Regions from separate parts of the Herbaspirillum sp. GW822-FHT03A08 genome, predicted to be linked through region 3. Evidence: predicted binding sites of a transcription regulator. Region 3 holds the regulator's gene; each other region holds the start of a gene.

Region 1 (7,663 bases), on a different contig from region 3:
AGTTCTTTATTGGCCTGGCTCTGGTCGAGCAGGCGTTCCTCCCTGTCCAGCTTGAGTTGCTGGACGTTTTCACGCAGCTCCAGCAAAACCGGAGTGGCGGCACTATCGAGCGCGGTGACAATCGTATGGACTTGTAGCGGCTCGCGTCCCATGCGCTCCAAAACGAGGTCCAGACGCTTGTCCGCAAACTGATGAGCGACGGCCTGATAGAACAGCGTGGCGAGTTCTTTTCCATTGAGGAAAAGCTCGCTCAGCTTTTGTTGCGAGAGCACCTTGAAGGAGCTCTCCAGCAGATTTTCGGCAGCGGCGTTGGCATAGACAATGCCGCCGTTAGCGTCGAGGATGATGACTGCTGACGCCAGCAGATCGAGACCATCCAGTGAAGGTAGCGTTGTTTTCATGCGTTCCGGTTAAACTTGTGAAATGCTTGTGAAATGCCTGTGACAGGCAACCAACAATCGAACCAGATATACGCGAGGAACGATTGTCAGCATCCCTTCAGCTAAGCAAGATTTGGGCGAGCCTGCGACAACGCTGCATTCCTGACGAACACACTAACGAACGCAGTAATTAATGCACGTTTGCAAGCTCCCGTTTGAGGGCTGCGATATTGCGTTCCGAGCGTGCAATGTCGTCCTTCATGCCTGCGACGCGCTCCTGATATTTGGCATAGTTGCGCTCGTCGCCGCGGCGTTCCGGCTCGCCGTTGTTGAAGTCAGCTTTCAAACCTGCCAGCTTCCTCTCTTCCGTATTCAACTCTTCTTGCAGCAGCAGTTTGCGATCGCTGTCGCGTGACTTCTGCGTACCGGCGTCGACCTTGGGAGAATTGGCCGCCGTCGCCGCCCGCTTTGGCTGCGGCGCGGCCGACAGTCCCGGCAACTCGACTTTGCGGCATCCTTTCGTCAGCCCGGTGTTCTTGTATTCTTTCGTACCGTTTTCATCGGTGCAAACATACACATCATTTTGCGCCTGCGCATCGCTCAGACAAGCCGCACACAATAGCGCTCCTGCTACGAGAAACTTCATTTGCCAGCATCCATTTATTGAAAATGGCGATTAGTGTATGACAACGCATCCAAGTTCTCGATAAGGCATAAAAAAAGGGAAGCAAGCTTCCCTTTTTTATCAATACAAAATCGACGATTACAGCGAGTAGTACATGTCGAATTCGATTGGGTGTGTCGTCATGCGATAGCGTTGAACTTCCTGGCCCTTCAGGTCCAGATAAGCATCGATCATGCTGTCGGTGAAGACGCCGCCGCGTGTCAGGAACTCGCGATCCTTGTTCAGTGCGTCCAGCGCTTCTTCCAGCGATGCGCACACTGTCGGGATCAGCTTGTCTTCTTCTGGTGGCAGATGGTACAGATCCTTCGAAGCTGCTTCGCCTGGATGGATCTTGTTCTGGACACCGTCCAGCCCTGCCATCAGCAGAGCCGAGAAGCACAGGTATGGATTCGCCAGTGGATCCGGGAAACGTGTTTCGATGCGACGGCCCTTAGGATTCGCAACGTGTGGAATACGGATCGATGCGGAACGGTTGCGTGCCGAGTAAGCCAGCTTGACCGGTGCTTCGAAGCCTGGAACCAGACGCTTGTACGAGTTGGTGCCTGGGTTGGTGATCGCGTTCAGCGCCTTGGCGTGCTTGATGATGCCGCCGATGTAGAACAGCGCGAATTCGGACAGGCCAGCATAGCCGTCACCTGCGAACAGGTTCTTGCCGTCTTTCCAGACCGATTGGTGAACGTGCATACCGGAGCCGTTGTCGCCGACCAGTGGCTTAGGCATGAAGGTCGCTGTCTTGCCGTAGGTGTGAGCAACGTTCCAGATCACATACTTCAGTGTCTGTGTCCAGTCAGCGCGCTCAACCAGTGTCGAGAACTTGGTGCCCAGTTCGTTTTGACCTGCGCCGGCCACTTCGTGGTGGTGCACTTCAACAGGGATGCCCAGGGATTCGAGGATCAGGGACATTTCCGAACGCATGTCCTGGAAGCTGTCGACTGGTGGCACTGGGAAGTAGCCGCCCTTGACGACAGGACGGTGGCCGGTGTTGCCGCCTTCGAGCTTGGCGCCTGAGCTCCACGATGCTTCTTCGGATTCGATCTTGACGAAGGAACCAGACATGTCCGCGCCCCAACGCACGCCGTCGAAAATGAAGAATTCTGGCTCAGGACCGAAGTAGGCTGTGTCGCCCAGGCCCGAGGACTTCAGGTACGCTTCAGCGCGCTTGGCGATGGAACGTGGGTCACGGTCGTAACCCTTGCCGTCGGATGGCTCGATCACGTCACATTGCATGAACAATGTGGTTTCTTCCATGAACGGGTCGATATTGGCAGTATTTGGATCAGGGATCAGCAACATGTCCGAAGCTTCGATACCCTTCCAGCCTGCGATCGACGAACCGTCGAATGCGTGACCGGATTCAAACTTGTCGATGTCGAAATGGGAAACAGGAACCGTTACGTGCTGCTCTTTACCCCGGGTGTCGGCAAAACGGAAATCAACAAACTTGACTTCATTGTCTTTCACCAACTTCAAAACCTCTGCGGCCGTCCTTGCCATGCGAATCTCCTAAAACGAGGAAGTAGTATAAATTTGTACAATTTGGGTGATGAGCCGACTACGTGCGACTTGATGTGTGCAGCAAATACAACAGATAGTGCGCCAGAACTCAGGCGGGAATGATAGCAGATTCCATGCCATCAACTGCCTTGTGTTGATGCGTATGGCATATTTTAGGGAGTTATTGGCGGACAGGCGATTCCGAGCAGTGCACGGGCGCCTTTCGGTTGAATCATTATGGTGCAAATTTCAATAAATGCACCAATAAATACCATTTTTTATGCATTGCACTTTTTTGGTGCTTTTTACTGCGATTCAGGACTGAATCTCGATTTTTTAATTCTTTATCAATCATTACCAGGAAGCAATATGACCTCCAGCAATGACATTTTTTCTTCTGCCAGACAGCGCGCCCAAACAGGACAATTTCCTTATGCCGGTGCGGTAACGCCCCAAGAAGCATATGCGTTACTGCAAGGCAATGCCGCTATCAAGCTGGTGGATGTCCGCACCAAGGCAGAACGCGACTGGATCGGCCAGGTGACGCTGCCGGCGGAACAGCACGTGGCCGTGCAATGGAACCTGTATCCGGAAGGCACACCCAACCCGCAATTTCTCGAACAGCTCGCATCCGTCGCCGGCAAGGACACTGTACTGCTGTTCCTGTGCCGCTCCGGGGTGCGCTCGCGTCACGCAGCCAAGCTCGCTACCGAAAACGGTTACACAGAGTGCTACGACATTCTTGAAGGATTTGAGGGCAACAAGGACAGCGCTGGCCATCGCAAGACCGTTGAGGGCTGGTGCAAGGCTGGATTGCCATGGGCTGGAGCCTGACAAGACGGTGACTGATCGCCGAAGCAGGCAATCAGTCATCAGGAATTGAAGTTGGAAGTCGAGGCTTAGAATAGTCCGCTGAATCAGTTAACCAGACAGGCGGCAACTGAATTTGTCAGGACATTCTGCATGCCGCGGTTGCGCGCACACGCGCAACGACCCCGGGCCTCCTCAGATCGTCTGCAATTGCTGCCTCAGGATCTCGATTTCCGCATTGAGACCAGATGCAGGTGCGGTTTTTCCGGTTGCGATTGCTTCGATGCGCTCAAGCGTCCCGACGATCTGCGCTGCACCCATGGTCAGCGCGGCGCCTTTCATGCGATGCGCCATGCGTCCGACACCAAGCAAATCAGCCTGCGACAGCAAGCTCTGCATGGAGCAGAAATCTTCCCGCGACGTGGAACGGAACAAGGCCTGCAGATCGACGTTCTTCATTTCTTCTACACCCGTCGCGGGAGAGTCGGCAACGTCGATATCGCACCACAATGACAATATTTTTTTCAATTCGTCGACCGGCAGAGGCTTCCCCAACACGCCGTCCATGCCGCTGTCGAGACACATCTGCATATGCGCAGCATCTGTTTCCGCCGAGATGGCAATGATGGGCGTATGCGCACTCTCTTCTTTGCGCTCGCGCTTGCGCACCTGCTTCGCGACGTCGTAACCGCTCATGTCAGGCATCTGGCAATCAAGCAGGACCAGATCGAATTCAGTCTTCATCATCGCAGCCAGGCCGGACATCCCATCCTGGGCAGTGCTGACGTTGCAGCCGAGTTTCTTCAATTGTTTTTCAATGACGACGCGACTAGTGGCCGAATCGTCGATGACGAGAACCAGTGGTTCTGCCGCGGACTGAATAGTCGTCATGATGCGCCTTATAAATCCTGGAGTTGATGCTGAATCTTGAACAGCTCATTATCGTTGCGCACGCCGAGTTTGCGAAACGCGGCCTGCTTCTGGCCACTGATGGTCTTGACACTGCGCGCAAATTTTTCGGCGATCTGCGTCACGCTCATGCCGTCCAGGCAGCAGCGCAACACCTCCCTCTCGCGGGGCGACAATTCGGTGTTATCGGTCAGGGAATCCACCGCGCCGGTGGGTTCTTCTTCTTGCGCATTGTTGGACAACATGGAAGAAATCTCTGCCGCCATCAACGGATTGAGATGCACCCGGCCTACCGATATGGAACGCACCGCAGCAATCAACTCCGAGAGTTCTTGCTCCTTGCCGAAGAAACCGCGCGCGCCGGCTCTCATGGCGAGGGCCACAGTCGCAGGATTGTAGTGAGAAGAGGAGACGAGGATTCTGCTCTCGGGAAAACGCACTTTCAGCGCACGGATCAGATTCAATCCGTCGATGTCATTGACGCTGAGCGAATAGTCGATCAGCAAAATATCTGCGGGAGCAATCCGCAGCGCCGCCATCATGTCTTTACTGGTAGCGTAAGCGCCGACGACCTCGAAATCGGACTCTTCTTTCAATCGTGCTGCAAGTCCGTGTCGTACGACTGCATGGTCATCCAGCAAGGCGATTCGAATCGCTTTTGTTCCAGCCCACGTCATCGTGACATCCTTTCGCGCGCCTTCATTACACAGCAAAATCGATGGCCATCGATACTGATGGTTTGCTTCGCTTGGATGCGATCACGATAAAATTCGGGCCCACGACCAAACGAATTATGGTCGAGTGTATCAAAAATAGTAAAAATACAATAGCGGCTTCACGCATCAACGAGACCGTTGTTAAATAACTGTGCAGCACCGACGCTATTCAAAAAATCTTCCTGCTTCATCGGTTTGATAATTGCCCCCTGCCCGTACATGCAACCCATTGCAGCCAGCACCTCCATCTGCCGTGCGTTCTCGATCCCCTCGGCAGTAACCTTGAGTTTGAGCCGCCGCGCGATGTTGATAGTGGATTCGACGATGACCCTGCATTGCGTCTGGCGCAGGAATTGGCGGACAAAATGACCGTCGATGCGGATCTCGGTAAAAGGCATTTGCGACAAAAGCTTCATAGTTGAAATCCCCGATCCGAAGTCATCAATCGACAGCCCCAATCCGCGCAAACGCAAGCGATTGAGCGAAGCAGCCAGCTTCAATGCTTGCTGCGGCGGCTCTTCTTCTGAAATGCCCACGGTGATAAGAGAGGGAGAAACTTCGTGCCGCTGAATACGCTCGTAGAGGTAATCCGCGATTTCAGGCGTCTCCAGCGTTGTTGCGGAAGCTTTGACACAGATGGGGATTCTGCAGCCGATTTTTTCGAGTTTTTGCTGGGTTTTCAGCACATGATTCACCGTGCGATAAAACAACATCAGGCCCAAGCCCTGCCGCTCAATGATATCCATGAACTGACTTGGCGACAAGCCGCTGAATTTGGGATGACTCCAGCGTACCAGTGCATCAGCGCCAACCACCATTCTTGTTTTCAACGAAATGTGTGGTTGATACCACACCTCGAATTCACTGGTGTCGCAGATCGCCCGCAAAACATCGTCGTCCTCAATGGTATCTTCAGCAAAGCTGCGTGAGAATTTTGACGTCTTTTGCTGAGCAACATTCATCGCATTCAATAGCGCCAGCACCGTATCAATAGCCACGCTCAACACCAACGAACTCAGCGGTTTGGCAATCGCATCGACAAAGGGGAAACCTGCCGAACAGGCCATCTGCAGATGCGACTCAAGCAAATCGTCGTCGAGTGCGCTTGTCCAGATCAGCATGGGCAGATCCTTGCCGCGCGGCAGCGGCAACGCCGCGTGTGCCAGAACAAATTGAGAGCCATCCATGTTGGGCATGCCGATGTCGCAAAATATCAGATCGACCGGACGCTCTTTCAACAGACCGATTGCCTCCATACCGTCAGATACATCCTGAATATTGATTGCGCCCAGTTCCTTCAGTTTTTCAGTAATAAAAGCGCGTTGAAGTGGTTCGTCTTCGACGATTAAAATGGATAGATTCGCAATTGTTCTCATAGTCTTCCAGCTCGGCAGCCCTTATTGCAGCGCATCAGGTAGCTCGTTACAAGGGGGCATTGTGACCATCACGCGGAAAACCGTATATGAGAATTCTCTTAATTTGAGACTTTGTTTTACGAGAGAAAATGACGCAGATTAAGGACTTTCTCAAGAAAGAAAAAACTGCCAGTCGAGAATAATATGGTTACCCAAATAAGTTGAATGAACTCATCTTCTGCATCAAGGAATTCGAATAAGAAAATGAAGAGATTCAAGCGAAGATAATTCACCACATTCTCAATATTGGTCATTCGTTGAAAATGACGGCGGCAATTTCTCTTCTTTATACGGACTCGGTCACTATGCTGTCTTCCGCAAAATAATTCGTAGATGACAGCTTTTTGTCAGACATGTTTCGACCCTTACACTTTATTACAGCGAGGCGAAAGGAGGATGTACATACTGAATGAACGCTCCCCTTCTCCCTTTGGTGTAAAGAGATCATGCAGACCTCGTTCAGACATGGCGTGACAGGATTACTGGCATTGTGTTTGTGCAGTCTCGCCTCTGCACAGGCGTTGACATCGCAGGAAAAAGCGCTGCATGTCCTCAACCGCATGGCTTACGGACCGCGCCCGGGCGATGTTGCCGCGGTTGAAAAAATTGGCGCCAAACGCTACATCGACGAACAACTTGATCCGGAACATATTCCCTTCCCCGCCGATCTGCAGGCGAGGCTGAACAGCTTGCCGACCTATAACCTCAGTGCCCCGCAACTGTACATCCAGTACGGCCCGCCGTCCTTCCCGCCCAACACGGCTTCGCCGGAAGAAAAGAACGCCGCGCGCCAGCGTGCCGCCAAGGAGATTACGCCCGCCAGCCATGTCGCCCGGCTGTGGATGGCAACGGAAAGTCCGCGCCAGTTGCAGGAGGTCATGACCGAATTCTGGTTCAACCATTTCAATGTGTTCGAAGGCAAGGAATGGGTGCGCTACTGGAATGCGGATTACGAAAAGAACGCCATTCGCCCCAACGCGCTTGGCAACTTTCGCCAACTGCTCGGCGCCGTGGCGCATCATCCCGCGATGCTGTATTACCTCGACAACTGGCTCAGCAGCGGCGCCAATACGCCCCAAGCCAAAGGCCGCTTCAAGGGACTCAACGAGAACTATGCGCGCGAGCTGATGGAACTGCATACGCTTGGCGTCAACGGCGGCTATAGCCAGGCCGATGTGATTTCGCTGGCGCGCATCCTTAGCGGCTGGACCATCAGTGTGCGCGAGATGAAAGAAGACGCCGACGACGCCACCT
Region 2 (7,663 bases), on a different contig from region 3:
CTCGACATGGTAGAGAGAAAGCATCCTTCTTCGATCCGCAACGCGGTCATTGTGTATGACCATGCACTGATGCGAAAGAAGGCATGTGACTCGCACGATCCCGCAAGTGTAAGCGAATGTTTGGGACGTCCTTCGGTGTGAAACTATCCACCCTCAAGACGTCTAAAAAGTATGTGCCTCGCAAACCGGCGCTTAACTGAACCATTTGCTGCAGCGGCAGCATCAATCAACTTTTTATAGAGGTGTCATCATGAAAAATATACATAAGATTGCAGTGACCTCGATCACTGTGTGCGCCCTTACCGTATTGAGCGGCTGTAGCGGCATGTCAAATCGCGACAGAGATACCGCGATCGGCGCCGGCGTCGGTGCAGTCGGCGGTGCAGTCTTGACCGGCGGCAGCGGTATCGGTACGGTCGGCGGTGCAGCTGTCGGCGGTGTGATCGGTAATCAGGTCGGCAAGTAAATGAAGTAGCAGCCGACGCACAGACTTCTCATTGCATTCACGGCGATATGCGGGATGCAATGCAGGAGAAAATTGTGGAGACAAGAAAAGAACAAGGGGACCGATCCGGTCCCCTTGTCTTTTGGCGCGTCGAAAGCGTTTTGAAATGCCTTCTGAGACCAGTCTTGTACCGCACCACCTGGCGATGCTGTTTTAAGTACGGTCCCGATAGTTCTTATTCGCTGTTGGCGGTATTGGCCTTGTAGATGCGCTTGGCTCGTTCCAGATCGCTTTGCATCAGCTCGCGCGCTTCCTTGCGGCAGGCTTTGGCTTCGGCCCGCTTGAGCGGTTTGCATTCGCCCAGAGCTTGCGCATAGGCGGCATGCGCCTCTTTCAGCAGCGTCTTGTTATGCAGCTTGGCGGTGTCGTCGCCTTCATACCAGCGTTGCGGATCTTGCTGCGAGACGTCTTCTTCCGCAGCCATGGCAGGGACATGCGCGGTAAAGCAAGCGGCCAGGAAGAACGGCAGTAGCAAAAGGTGTTTTTGGCGATTTTTTGTCATCGTTACGAGCTCCCTTCCAGTCAAAAAGATAAGCGGCGCTGCATCTGCATGGTATCTGCAGATGCAACGCCGCCCATCATATCCTGTTTATGGTGCCCGGAAGAAAAACCCGTATTTCTACAACCTGCCCAGCAACACCAGTATCAGCAGAATGATGACGACGGTACCGGCGATGCCGCTCGGGCCGTAGCCCCATGAACGGCTATGCGGCCAGGCCGGCAGGGCGCCGATAAGAATCAGGATAAGTACGATCAGTAGAATGGTGCCGATGGTCATGTTGTTCTCCTTGTTGTACTGCAGGACTTGCAGCGGTTACCGGCGCTATGCGCCACACCGGTTGGCGGGCGCACAGCGTCAATATTAGAAACGCACCTTTACGTAGGCAGACGGCCCTTTGAGGCGGATGTCGAGGTTGGCGTCATTGATGGTGCCGCCGCCGCTGCGATTGATGTTGATGCGGGTGATGCCATAGTCGGCGCCGATACCGAGGTTGGCGAGTGGATACCATTCGGCGCCGAATGCGGCGCTATAGATATGGCCGGTAACGCGGCCCCAGTTTTTTTTCACACCGGAGGCTTCGGCATAGAGACGAAAGTCTTTGCTGAAGGCATGTTTCCAACCCAGTTCGACCAGCGGCGCCCAGGTCTTTTCGGTATAGCTTTCGTTGAAGGTGCCGGTGGTGCCATTGAGCGTCGCCGCCGCGTTCACGTCGAGGTGGGCGCGGTAATAGCCGCCGCCGAGGCCGATGCCGAAGACGTCGTTGCCCTGGCCGATCCACCATTTATAAGCCAGTGACGCCATGTCGACCTGCAGGTTGGCGTCGGCGTTGGCGTTCAGACTGGAGGTAGTGCCGCCGATCAGCGCCGATCGGTCGATGGCGCCGCTGTTATTTTTCTTGTACGTGAAGTAATCGAAGGACAGGCCCTGGCTGTCGAACAGCAGTAACTCGCCGCGTATGCGCGGCAGGGTGGTGCGGTTGCGATCGATGTCGCCGGACTGGAAGTTGCCGTATTGCGTATTGGCGTTCACGCGAAACGTCGGATCGACATAGTAGGCGCCGGCGGAGAGGCTGAAACGGTCGAGGGCGGGAGAGTGCTCCGCAAGCGCGCTCGCCGATGTCAGTGCAAGCGCACTGCCGGCAGCGAAATAGGTGGCAAGTTGCGCGGTTTTTCTGACGGTTGGCAGCGTGCGATGACGACGGAACATTGGGGTCTCCTCCTGAGAGCGGATCAAATAAATGGAACGAATGCGGTGTCGTACTCACCTGCAAAAGCAGGAGGTGACGTCATGGATGTTAGCCATCGCCATGGCTACGGTAGATAGGCGTGCACCTCAATTTCCTGTAGGAAAAGGCGAGTAGCGAAGTAGGAGTGAACCATCTTTGCGCCGAGGCATGGGGGAAGTCGTGGTTTGATTTTTGCTTGCGGAAGACTGACGGACGGTGCTGTGATCGTCGAAATACCTCATGAAATGATATAAAGTGTGCACCCGCAGCAAATGAGTTACTATTCGCCCGACTGCATTTGGGGGAATATCGGGGAAGCCGAAGCAGCAGAATCCACACACCAGCCCGCAACGAGTTCAGAATCGATTTACGATGTCCAGGCGAACATTGGAACCACACATGCGCAATTTACGCATCGTTGTCGTCAACACCATCATCGATCATGCCGATGAAAGCGACACCGCGCTGCACGAACAGGCGGAGCGTGGAAAGGCTTTGCGTATCGGTTTGCTGGAAGCCGGCTACAACATCATCGCCTCGCTGCCTGCCGACCTGTACCTGCCGGAGCGCATCGCCCAGCTGCACCCCGACATGATCATTATCGACGCCGAGTCGGACGCGCGCGACGTGCTTGAACACATCGTTATCACCACACGCGACGAACGCCGTCCCATCGTCATGTTCACGGAGGACGACACCACCTCCACCATGGAAGCGGCCATGGAAGCCGGCGTCACTGCCTATATCGTGGCCGGCCTGCAGTCGGAACGCATCAAGCCGGTGCTGGATGTGGCGCTCGCGCGTTTCCGCCAGGAGCAGAAGCTGCTCACCGAACTCTCAGACACCAGGCACAAGCTGGCCGAACGCAAGGTGGTTGAGCGCGCCAAGGGCGTGCTGATGGCCAAGCACAAGCTGTCGGAAGAGCAGGCCTATCAAAAATTGCGCAGCATGGCCATGAACAAGAACCTCAAACTTTCCGAAATCGCCCAGCGCCTCCTGGATGTCGAAGACTTGCTCGGCTGACATTTTTTCGTCACGCGTTCCGATTGCTTGCTGCCGTCATGCACCGCCAAATTGGTGCGCGGCACAAACGCGGTGCGCCAGTGTTGCACTTCCTCCTGCCGGTTTTTCCTGATTTTTCTTTTTCTCCGAATCGTCTTGCTCCCCATTTCATAGCGTAGCGGCGCGGCTTTTCCGATTTTTCGTCCCGCTTGGCACGCTCTTTGCTGAATCTCCGGTATAGCGCAAGGTTTGCGCATCGAACGGTTCGGCCAATGGCGGTTGGACCATCCAAGACAAAGGCGTCTTTCAGCATGTTTCATTACGTGCTGAAGGGACGCCTTTTTTATTTGCTGAATGGGGAACGCGATGGAATTCAAAGAGCAACAAGCGAGCAAGGCCGTGGCAGCTGTCGAGGAAGTGGATTTCAAGCGTCGTCAATTAATTCAGACCGCAGGACTTGCAACAGGAGCGACCATGTTGGGATTAGCCACCGGAGGAGCATGGGCAGCCGGCTCGGACAAGCCGGAAAAAGAAGAAGTGAAGATCGGTTTCATCCCCTTGACTGATTGCGCTTCCGTGGTGATGGCGTCGGTGCTCGGTTTCGACAAGAAGTACGGCATCAAGATCGTGCCCAGCAAGGAGGCTTCCTGGGCCGGCGTGCGCGACAAGCTGACCAACGGCGAGCTCGATGCGGCGCACGTCCTGTACGGCCTCATCTACGGCGTGCAAATGGGTATCGGCGGCCAGAAGAAAGATATGGCCGTGCTCATGAATCTCAATAACAACGGTCAAGCCATCACGCTGTCGAAAAAGATCGCCGACAAGGGTGGTGTCGACGGTCCGTCGCTGGCCAAGCTGATGCAGACCGACAAGCGCGAATATACCTTCGCCCAGACTTTTCCGACCGGCACGCACGCGATGTGGCTGTACTACTGGCTGGCAGCCAACGGCGTCAATCCGATGAAGGACGCCAAGGTCATCACCGTGCCGCCGCCGCAGATGGTCGCCAATATGCGTGTCGGCAACATGGATGGCTTCTGCGTGGGCGAACCATGGGGCCACCGCGCGATTGTCGACGGCGTCGGCATCACTGCCACCACCACGCAAGACATCTGGAAAGACCATCCTGAAAAAGTGCTGGGCACCTCGCTCGACTTCGTCAAGAAAAACCCGAACACCTGCCGCGCCATGATGGCCGCAATTCTTGATGCCAGCAAATGGATCGACGCTTCGCTGGCCAACAAGAACAAGATGGCCGAAGTCATTGCCGACAAATCTTATGTCAACACCAGCAAGGACGTCATCGACCAACGCATCATGGGTCGCTATCAGAACGGCCTGGGCAAGACCTGGGACGATCCGAACTACATGAAGTTCTACAACGACGGCGCGGTCAATTTCCCGTATCTGTCGGACGGCATGTGGTTCATGACGCAGCACCGCCGCTGGGGCTTGCTCAAGGACGATCCGGACTATCTGGCTGTGGCCAGGTCGGTCAATCAGATCGACCTGTACAAGGAGGCTGCCGCCATGACCAAGACCAGCATTCCGAAGGACCCGATGCGTACCTCCAAGCTGATGGATGGCACAGTGTGGGATGGCAAGAATCCGAAGGCCTACGCCGCGTCGTTCAAGATCAAGACGTAAGCAGGGATCGGCACGTGTTTTTGTCGCAGTACAGAGTGAAGGAATCGATATGAGCGCAGTCATGGAAACGACGATGAATGAGAACCCGAAGCCGGCAGCTGTAACAGCAACCGCAGTGCCGGCAACAGCTGTTGTTGCGCCGGCACCGGTCGTCCGGGCGAAGTCGAAGCAGGCAAAGAGATCTCCGCTGGTAGCAGGCTTGCTGATGAAGGTATTGCCGCCGCTGACCGGGCTCGCTTTCCTGGTGCTGGTGTGGCAGATCGTCGCCGCCAAGACCGGAAACTTCCCGACACCGCTGGTGACTTTGCAGGAAGCGATCAAGCTGTTCTCCGATCCGTTTTACCGCGCCGGTCCGAACGATCAGGGCATCGGCTGGAACGTGCTGGCATCGCTGCAACGCGTGGCGATCGGCTTCGGTCTGGCGGCGCTGGTAGGGATTCCGTTGGGCTTCCTGATTGGCCGCGTGCGTTTTTTGTCGGGCATGTTCGGCCCCATCATCAGCCTGCTCAAGCCGGTGTCGCCGCTAGCCTGGTTGCCGATCGGCCTGCTGGTGTTCAAGTCGGCCAACCCGGCGGCGATCTGGTCGATCTTCATCTGCTCAATCTGGCCCATGATCATCAACACTGCCGTCGGCGTGCAGCGTGTGCCGCAGGATTACATGAACGTGGCGCGCGTGCTGAACCTGTCCGAATGGAAGATCCTGACCAAGATCCTGTTCCCGTCCGTCTTGCCTTATATGCTGACCGGCGTGCGCCTGGCCATCGGCACTGCCTGGCTGGTGATCGTCGCGGCAGAGATGCTGACCGGCGGCGTGGGCATCGGCTTCTGGGTCTGGGATGAATGGAACAACCTGAACGTGCCGCACATCATCATCGCCATCGTCGTGATCGGCGTGGTGGGCCTGATTCTGGAGCAACTGCTGGTGGCGCTGGCGAAAGCCTTCACCTACGAACAGGTCAGCACCTGATTCTGAACCTGCATTCTGAATACTTATTTGAACGATCACGCAGTCGAAGCCGAGAAGGAAATTGCGATGGAAGCGATGAATAAATTTATTGAGATCAATGACGTCGAGATGGTGTTTCATACCAAGAAGGGCACGTTCCACGCGCTGCGCGACATCAATCTGATTGTGCAGAAGGGCGAGTTCATCACTCTGATCGGTCACTCCGGTTGCGGCAAGTCGACGCTGCTGAATCTGATCGCCGGTTTGCTCAAGCCCAGCGACGGTTTGCTCCTGTGCGCCAACCGCGAAATTGCCGGTCCGTCGCCGGAGCGCTCGGTGGTGTTTCAGAACCATTCGCTGCTGCCTTGGCTGACCTGCTACGAGAACATTTATCTCGGCGTGGAGCGCGTTTTCGGCGCCGCGGAAAACCGTACTCAGTTACGCGACCGCACGCGTGCTGCCTTGGCGCTGGTCGGCCTGACGGCGGCCGAGAGCAAGCGTCCGAACGAAATTTCCGGCGGCATGAAGCAGCGCGTCGGCATCGCCCGCGCGCTGGCCATGGAGCCTAAGGTCTTGCTGATGGACGAGCCCTTCGGTGCGCTGGATGCCTTGACCCGCGCGCATTTGCAGGACGAGCTGTTGAAGATCGTCGCCAAGACCGAATCGACGGTCGTCATGGTCACGCACGATGTCGACGAAGCAGTGCTGCTGTCGGACCGCATCGTCATGATGACCAACGGACCGGCGGCGACTATCGGTGAAATCCTCGACGTCAAGCTGGCGCGTCCGCGTGAGCGCGTGGCACTGGCCCAGGATGCGCAATATTCCGAATACCGTACCGCGGTGCTGGAGTTCCTCTACCGAAAACAAGCGCATCCGGCCAAAGAAGCGGCGTAATCAGCGTAGCAAGAAGGCAGAGCAGGCAAGAACAGATTCAGACGAAAGGAACAACATGGCGGTCTCCGGGCAAATCAAGCTGGTGCAAAACAGCGATACCGGGAAGGGCGAGACGACTTCCGCTGCCGATACCAAGCCCTTGTCGGGCGAAGTGTTCGGCGCATTGATCAATCTGTCGGGCCGCCGCCGCTTCACTTCTCAGCGCCTGGTGCTGTATGCGGTGCTGGGGTCGCAGGGCCACGAAGGGGCCACCAAGATCGCGCGCGAGGCACTGGCCTTGTTCCGTGGCGCGCATACGGCGCTGGTGAAAGGTTCGGACACCGTGCCCGGTATTTTTTGCGAAGAGGTACGCGAAGCTTACTTCGGCAGGCTCGATGGCGATGCGCAGATTGTATATTTCATCAACCTGGCAGAACGCGCGCTCAACGCCATCGACGACGGCTTGCGCGACGCGCCGGCGTTACTGGACGAGCTGGTGCGCATCACCACGCCGCTGCTGAGCGTGCTGAACCAGATCACCAGCGTCTACGAAGAACAGTCGAAACGTCATGCGCTGCTGATGAAGAAGCAGTTGCGCGGCATCATGACCGACATCGAAACCATCGCCAAGCAGGCCAAGATGGTGTCCTTCAACGCGCGCATTGTGGCGGCGCGCGCAGGGCAGGCAGGCAAGGAGTTCTCGGTGGTGGCCGGCGTGCTGTCGAACATCACGACCGAGATCGACGATCTGGTGAAGGTGGCATTGAGCGGGGCAGCTGCTTAGTGGTTCGTGTTGATGCGTAAAAACAAAAAGCCGGTCTTCACCGGCTTTTTGTTTTTACAAAGAAGACTGCGGAACGAAACAAGCTTACTGCGCCTTGTAAGCCGCCCATGCCACCAGCAGCCATCCTCCCAGGAAAGCCAGGCCGCCGATCGGCGTGATCGCACCAAGGAAGCGTA
Region 3 (7,663 bases):
GATCTGCCTGTACTCACCAAAGTCGGCTTCACCGCCTGCGTGGCCAACGGTCACCATGACGTCAAGCAACGCGTCGACTACATCACCGAAAGCTTCGGCGGCAACGGTGCCGCCCGCGAGCTGTGCGATTTCATCCTGACGGTGCAAGGCCATTACGAGACGGCGCTGGCCGGTTATCTTGCATGAGCAACCACAGCGGCGAACGCGCAGCGCAGCGCATCCGATTGGCCATCATCGTCGCCGTCCTCGCGGCGCTGGCGCTGGCCAGCTTCTGGGTGCTGCAAGTCCTGCGCAGCAACAGCGACGGCGCACTCACGACACGTCCAAGCAGCAAGCCGGACTATTACGTCGAGCAGTTCAGCTACGTCAAAATGTCGGAAACCGGCCAGCCGCGCTACGACATCACCGGCGCCAGGATGGTCCACTTCCCCGCTGACGATTCATTTGAAGTGACGAAGCCTGTCATCACCACCTTGTCGGAAGAGAAAGCGCCGATGACGCTGTACTCGCAACGAGCAAGAATTGAAGACGACAACAGCAAGATTCACATGTACGGCGACGTCAACGGCAACCGCGCAGCCACCGCAAAATCCGAGAACATGCACTTGAAGACCGAATATCTGTTGCTGTTGCCGGATGACGATATTGCAAAAACGGACAAGCCGGTGGAGCTGACCATGGGTGCGTCCATCATGACCGGCACCGGCATGATCGCCAACAATGCAACACAGGAATTCCAGTTACTCCACAATGTCCGCGGCACGTACCAGCCGCGTGTACGCTAGCCACAAGCCAGTCGGCACAACCAAGCGAGATACTTGCGCAGGATGATATGAAAACGAATCTTTTATTGCCTCTGCTGACCCTGCTCCTGATGAGCACAAGCAGCATCGTTCGCGCTGAAAAAGCCGACACCGAGAAGCCGACCCGCATCGAAGCCGAGCAGATGGTGTATGACGACGTCAAACAGGTGAAAACCTTCACCGGCAACGTCATCCTTACTCGCGGCACCTTGCTGATCAAGGCCGGCAAGGTCGTATTGACCACCGACCCGGCCGGCTACGAGTTCGCCATTCTGTACGCGGCGCCCGGCCAGCTCGCCAGCTTCCGCCAGAAACGTGACGGCGGTCCGAACCTGTGGATCGAAGGACAGGCAGAGCGCATCGAATACAGCGAGAAAACCGAAATCTCGAAATTGTTTACACGCGCGCATATGCAGCGCATGGACGGCCCGCGCGTGACGGATGAAGTCAACGGCGAGTTCATCTCCTACGACAGCCGCGCCGAGTTCTATTCGGTCAACAACACCAATACCGGCGAGAGCAAGCCGGGTGGCGGCCGCATCACGGCGATCATCCAGCCGCGCGTCGATCCTCCGAAGGGACAATAAGATGGCGACAAGTTCTCTGGTCGTCCGCGGACTGCAAAAAAGCTATGGTGCGCGCCAGGTCGTGCGCGATGTATCGCTTGAGGTGGAAAGCGGCGAAGTGGTCGGCTTGCTCGGTCCCAACGGCGCCGGCAAGACAACGTCGTTCTACATGATCGTCGGCCTGGTGCCGTCAGACGGCGGTGAAATCGATCTGGACGGCGCCGATATCTCGCGCCTGCCGATTCACCAGCGCGCCTCGATGGGCCTGTCTTATCTGCCGCAAGAAGCATCCGTGTTCCGCAAGCTGACCGTGGAAGACAATATCCGCGCCGTGCTGGAACTGCGCCGGGAAAACGGCAAGCCGCTGAGCCGCGATGAAATCGAAGGCCGTCTCAACAACCTGCTGCACGAATTGCAAATCGAGAAGCTGCGTGAAAGCCAGGCCTTGTCGTTGTCCGGTGGTGAACGCCGCCGCGTTGAAATCGCGCGCGCACTGGCGACCGACCCGCGCTTTGTGCTGCTGGATGAACCGTTCGCCGGTATCGATCCGATTGCAGTGATCGAAATTCAGCGTATCGTGCGCTTTCTCAAGGAACGCGGCATCGGCGTGCTGATCACCGACCACAACGTGCGCGAAACGCTCGGCATCTGCGACCGCGCCTACATCATCAATCAGGGCACCGTGCTGGCCAGCGGCAGCCCTGACGACATCATCGCCAATGAATCCGTACGCCGCGTGTATCTCGGCGAACACTTCCGCATGTAAGGCCACAGGCCGATTCAATGAAACAATCTCTCCAGTTACGCACATCCCAGCATCTGGCATTGACGCCGCAGTTGCAGCAGTCGATCCGTCTGCTGCAATTGTCGACGCTGGAACTGCATCAGGAACTGGAACAAATCCTTTCCGACAATCCGCTGCTGGAACGTCTCGACGACGCGCTCGACAACTCCGTGCGCCTGCTGGCCGACGGCGCCATCAGCTCGACGCCTGCCGAACAGGCCAATCCGGCCGAAAACGTCGTCAGCAGCGCGCCGACCGAAGCGGAGTCGGCCGAACACGCCGACAGTCTCGGCGGCGATGACAACAATGTCAGCGGCGATGCCGAGTGGAGTTTCGACGACGTCGCCCGCACCGGTAAAACGCCCGACGATGAAGACGCGCGCCCGCAACTGGAAGCGCATACCGTCACGCTGCGCGAGCATCTGCTGGAACAGGCGCGCCTGACCGTGCGCATGCTGCGCGACCGCGCGCTGGTCGAACTGATCATCGACGCACTCGACGATCACGGCTACCTGGAAGAGCCGCTGGAAGACATCCTCGCGCGCCTGCCGGAAGAACTTGAGATCGAGCTGGAAGAACTCTCCATTGCGCTCAAGCTGCTGCAAAGTTTCGACCCGGCCGGCGTCGGCGCCCGCAGCGCATCGGAATGCCTGGCGCTGCAGATCAAACGTCTGCCGAAAGTTGCCTTTGTCACACGCCGTCTGGCGCTGACGATAGTCGAGGAGTGTTTACCTTTATTTGCTCAAAGAGATTTCAACAAAATCAAGAAAGCACTCGGCTGCGACGACGAAGACTTGCGAGAAGCACAAGCCGTTATCCGTCAGTGCAATCCGCATCCCGGATCCGCTTTCGCGTCGGAAACTTCCGACTATGTTGTGCCCGATGTGATTGTCAAAGCGACCAAAGACGGCTGGCAGGTTTTGCTCAACCACGACGTCATGCCGCGCCTGCGCGTGAATGCGATGTACGCCAATGCCATGAAGCAAACCAAGGGCGACGGATCGCTCGGTTCGCAGTTGCAGGAAGCCAAGTGGCTCATCAAAAACATGCGGCAACGCTTCGACACAATTTTGCGTGTCGCACAGGCAATTGTTGAACGGCAACGCAACTTTTTTTCTCATGGGGCAGTTGCCATGCGCCCCCTTGTGTTGCGCGAAATAGCTGATACACTAGGTCTACACGAGAGCACTATTTCTCGTGTAACGACTCAGAAGTACATGCTGACACCGCATGGCATGTTTGAGTTGAAATACTTCTTCGGCAGCCACGTCGCAACGGAAACAGGAGGAGAAGCATCCTCCACCGCGATACGGGCTCTCATCAAACAACTGATAGGAGCAGAAGACCCTAAGAACCCACTCTCTGATAGCAAGATTGCAGATATGTTGGCGGAACAGGGCATGGTGGTGGCGCGGCGTACCGTCGCGAAATACCGCGAAGTGCTCAAGATCCCGCCGGTGAATCTCCGCAAATCTCTGTAAGTTTTTCTGTAGTAGCACCTGTTGCTGTGTTCTGGCGTAATGCTCCACAAACAACCGGACAATGCGTAAGAACCTCCAGCAATCTCATGATAGGAGTGCTGTATGAATCTGACCATTAGTGGCCATCACCTCGATTTGACCCCCGCAATCCGCGAATACGTGCAAAGCAAACTGACGCGTATCAAGCGCCATTTTGATCACGTCATCGACATCAGTGTGATCCTCAGCGTCGACAAGCTGACAGAAAAAGAAAAACGCCAGAAAGCAGAAATCAACGTTCACATTAAGGGTAAGGACTTGCATGCCGAAAGCATTGCACATGACCTGTATGCCGCCATCGACATGCTGATCGACAAACTGGACCGCCAGGTCATCAAGCATAAGGACCGTGTACAGAACCATCACTCGATGGCAAAACGCCTGCCGGAAGAACCAGTGCCAGCAGCAGCCTCGTGATATCCAGCTAGCCGGCGGATTGGACCGGCAACAGAAAAAGGGCGCGTCAGCGCCCTTTCTTGTTTTTATATCATTTACATCTTTCTTCCGTTCCCGCCCCTTCAGCCCCTTCACCCTTGTCTTGCCGACAAGACAAGGACAAATAATTTATATATTTTCTTCTTGTTGTCGAAGTTGCCGGAAAGACAGTTTCCCATTCTGCAACACCATTCCTCCAGAATCAGCAGACCTCAACGCGAAGGCTCGCTTTTTCATATAATGTCGGCATTGAGAACTTTTTGAAGGTGTAGTCATGAGCGAAGTGCAATCCTGGATCAAAGAAACCGTCACCCAAAACCCTGTCGTGCTGTTCATGAAGGGTACTGCGCAATTCCCGCAATGCGGCTTTTCCGGCAAAGCGATCCAACTGCTCAAGGCCAGCGGCGCTGAAAACATCGTCACCGTCAATGTGCTGGAGAGCCCGGACGTGCGCCAGGGCATCAAGGAATATTCGAACTGGCCGACCATCCCGCAACTGTATGTCAACGGCGAGTTCGTCGGCGGTTCCGACATCATGAATGAAATGTACGAAGCCGGCGAACTGCAAACCCTGTTCAAGGGCTAAGCGTCTGTCCTCCGCGACGACTGCCGCACCCAAGGCATCGGAACCACAACGCCTGATCGTCGCCATCACCGGCGCGACCGGCGTTGCCTACGGCGTGCGGCTGCTGCGCGTACTGCGCGATTCCGACATCGAAACCCATTTGCTGGTTTCCGAAGCCGGCGCGCTCAATCTGCATCAGGAGCTCGACATGAGCCGCAAGGACGTCGAAGCGCTGGCCGATGTGGTCCATCCGGTGCGCGACGTCGGCGCATCGATCGCCAGCGGCTCGTTCACCTCGACCGGCATGATCGTTGCGCCCTGTTCGATGAAAACGCTGGCCGCCATTGCCAACGGCTTGTCTGACAATCTCATCTCGCGCGCCGCCGATGTCGTCCTGAAAGAGCGTCGCCGCCTGGTGCTGATGGTGCGCGAAACGCCCTTCAATCTCGCCCATCTGCGCAACATGACCAGCGTCACCGAAATGGGCGGCATCATCTTCCCGCCCTTGCCTGGCTTCTATCACCGCCCGCAGTCGATTGATGAAATGATCGATCATACGCTGGGCCGCGTGCTTGACCTGTTTGCCATTCCGCATGCGCTGACGCCGCGCTGGGCCGGGTTGAAAAAACAGCCGACATAAAAAAACGCTGCCTTGAAAGCAGCGTTTTTATTTTCAGCAAACGACTTCAGAACCTGTCTGGATATGTAGCGAGAGGCCATCAGCCGATGGCGGCCGGAGCGGAGCTCAGTTATGTAATCCTCAAAGTTCAGTACATGAGGATTCCGAGCACCGCCCAAGGGTTGCCAATTCGCGGATCACCGCATCGCAGCCTCTCAGCAAGATCTGACAACTTATCAGCCGCGGCCGATAAACGGCATCTTGGTCGCCATCACCGTCATGAACTGCACGTTGGCATCCAGCGGCAGACTATCCATGTAGAGAATCGCCTTCGCCACATGACCCGCATCCATGGTCGGCTCCACCTGCGTCGAACCGTCGGCTTGCAGTGTGCCCTTTTTCATCAGCTCGGTCATGTCGGTCGACGCATTGCCGATATCGATCTGGCCGCAAGCGATGTCGTAGCGGCGGCCGTCGAGCGAAGTCGACTTGGTCAGTCCGGTAATCGCATGCTTGGTTGCCGTATAAGAGACCGAGAACGGACGCGGCGCGTGGGCCGAGATCGAGCCGTTATTGATGATACGGCCGCCGCGCGGCGATTGTTCTTTCATGATCTTGAACGCTTCCTGCGTGCACAAGAACACACCGGTCAGGTTGATATCGACGGCGGATTTCCACTGCTCGTAACTCAGCTCTTCCAGCGACATCGGTGGCGCAAAGATGCCTGCGTTGTTGAACAGCAGATCGAGACGGCCGAATTTTTCTTTCGTCTTCGCGAACAGATTCTTCACCGAAGCAGGATCACTCACGTCGGCAGACACCACCAGCGCATTGGCGCCAAATTCGCCGGCTGCCTTCGCAGTCTCCTGCAACGGTTCCTGACGGCGTCCGGCCAGCACGACGGCATAGCCTTCGCGCAGCAATGCCAGCGAAATCTGTTTGCCGATGCCGGAACCTGCTCCGGTGACCAAGGCGATTCTCTTCGGTGCTGCCATGTGTTTCGCTCCTTATAGTAGATATAGTAGATTCTGCGTGCTTTCTCTGAGCACAGCTTCTTCATCGTTCTGAAAGACCGCTCATCTTCGTGACGCCACGCAAGACCACGATCGGAAAGCCACGATTTGAAAGTCACAATTTGGAAGTCAATATAGCAGCAGTTTCTTCTATGGCTGATGAGATATTTTCAGGTGATTTCAATCCTCTGCACTTTACCTCCATCACCATCCGGAAATCGCGGACCGTCATTCCACCAAAAAACATGTTGCTGCCCGCCAGATCAAGACTCGGAAAGCGCAATACGCCGCCTCCATTTTCTTGATGTGTGCAAAGATTCGCTTTCAAAATACTGACATTTTTTCTACCGGAATTAACACAATGTATCAGTCGTAAATCCTCTGTAATAAATTGTAATTTCATCTTTTTTCGCACCGGTGGCTCACTATATTGATGAAAGATATAGCCAGTGCTGCACGCAAGCATGAGCCAATTTGCCATCCCGCTCGCCTCCGGAAATACAGGCCCTTGGCATCGAATCGTTCGCTTGTCGCGGTGTCTTTGCGTTGCAGCTCAGGCCGTGAATATCGCCTTTCGCCACAAGCCGAACATTGCCATCCAGATGCCTCCAGCCAGGCTTTGAAAATGGTCTTATCGGGAAACCGATGCTATGACTACCGATACTCTCGACGTTTTATATATTCACAGTCCGATAACCTACTCCATCGGACGCCAACTGCTTGCCGACGGCGAAATCCACAATCCACTGGTCATCTGCGGGCGCAAGACGCCCTACAGCGGCCCGCACCTTGAAGTCGCTGATGACGGCATCTGGAATGCCGAACGCGTCCGGGATTTTCTAAAAACCATGCTGGATGCACTTCCGCGCAAACGGCCGATTCAGCTCAACGTCTATTTACCGCATACGGGCTTTCTGCTTGGAAAACTGCTCAAGATGTCGCCCCTCGTACGCCGCATCTTCTACATCGAAGAAGGCGATACCTCGCATGAGTTGCAGTTGACCCAAGACCGGCAAAATCTGGCAATACCGATTGAGAATTACGCGGCCATGTTCAAACGCGATCACTTGCTGGAAAGGCTCGGCATTACCGATGCCATGATGCGCGGAATCAATGAGATGCAAGCGATCTGGTTCGATGGCAATCACCCCAAGTACGGCGGCGCCTACGGCATTTCTCCGACCTCATTTCCGGCACTTCCCAACGTGCGGCAGATACCGATGCCGCTACATGAGGACGTGCCGGACAGAGAGAGTATCTGGGTCTGCATCTTGCCCAACATCGTCAGTCTCGCGTCCAAATACGATAGCAATCAGGACATGCTGCAAAAGATTCTCTACGCACTGGTCATTGTGTTG

Evidence for each region. Region 3 encodes sigma-54, which starts transcription at its own class of promoters, with help from an activator protein. Its sites were predicted from a motif close to TGGCANGNAANCTGCTTT; they were not measured.
Region 1: a site for sigma-54 is predicted at 2,682-2,699, ahead of glnA (type I glutamate--ammonia ligase). Genes of this name have one in related genera too.
Region 2: a site for sigma-54 is predicted at 2,414-2,431, ahead of AC1RN6_RS21010 (ANTAR domain-containing response regulator). Genes of this name have one in related genera too.

What each region holds. Positions count from the first base shown of each region.
Region 1 is NZ_JBXANR010000001.1:267,617-275,279, forward strand. Features, by position in the region: gene glnL (nitrogen regulation protein NR(II)) at 1-401, opposite strand, end outside; gene AC1RN6_RS01340 (DUF4124 domain-containing protein) at 571-1,026, opposite strand; gene glnA (type I glutamate--ammonia ligase) at 1,144-2,559, opposite strand; gene AC1RN6_RS01350 (rhodanese-like domain-containing protein) at 2,929-3,393, shown strand; gene AC1RN6_RS01355 (response regulator) at 3,565-4,260, opposite strand; gene AC1RN6_RS01360 (response regulator) at 4,269-4,955, opposite strand; gene AC1RN6_RS01365 (EAL domain-containing response regulator) at 5,114-6,370, opposite strand; gene AC1RN6_RS01370 (DUF1800 domain-containing protein) at 6,856-7,663, shown strand, end outside.
Region 2 is NZ_JBXANR010000007.1:9,174-16,836, forward strand. Features, by position in the region: gene AC1RN6_RS20985 (hypothetical protein) at 1-141, shown strand, start outside; gene AC1RN6_RS20990 (YMGG-like glycine zipper-containing protein) at 251-466, shown strand; gene AC1RN6_RS20995 (hypothetical protein) at 681-1,007, opposite strand; gene AC1RN6_RS21000 (DUF3309 family protein) at 1,125-1,283, opposite strand; gene AC1RN6_RS21005 (hypothetical protein) at 1,368-2,213, opposite strand; gene AC1RN6_RS21010 (ANTAR domain-containing response regulator) at 2,632-3,255, shown strand; gene AC1RN6_RS21015 (CmpA/NrtA family ABC transporter substrate-binding protein) at 3,709-4,881, shown strand; gene ntrB (nitrate ABC transporter permease) at 4,931-5,848, shown strand; gene AC1RN6_RS21025 (ABC transporter ATP-binding protein) at 5,915-6,724, shown strand; gene AC1RN6_RS21030 (methyl-accepting chemotaxis protein) at 6,780-7,487, shown strand; gene AC1RN6_RS21035 (DUF423 domain-containing protein) at 7,572-7,663, opposite strand, start outside.
Region 3 is NZ_JBXANR010000002.1:750,435-758,097, reverse strand. Features, by position in the region: gene AC1RN6_RS08580 (KdsC family phosphatase) at 1-186, shown strand, start outside; gene lptC (LPS export ABC transporter periplasmic protein LptC) at 183-785, shown strand; gene lptA (lipopolysaccharide transport periplasmic protein LptA) at 833-1,390, shown strand; gene lptB (LPS export ABC transporter ATP-binding protein) at 1,392-2,135, shown strand; gene AC1RN6_RS08560 (RNA polymerase factor sigma-54) at 2,153-3,634, shown strand; gene hpf (ribosome hibernation-promoting factor, HPF/YfiA family) at 3,737-4,090, shown strand; gene grxD (Grx4 family monothiol glutaredoxin) at 4,383-4,694, shown strand; gene AC1RN6_RS08545 (UbiX family flavin prenyltransferase) at 4,648-5,313, shown strand; gene AC1RN6_RS08540 (SDR family oxidoreductase) at 5,529-6,287, opposite strand; gene AC1RN6_RS08535 (hypothetical protein) at 6,421-6,786, opposite strand; gene AC1RN6_RS08530 (hypothetical protein) at 6,956-7,663, shown strand, end outside.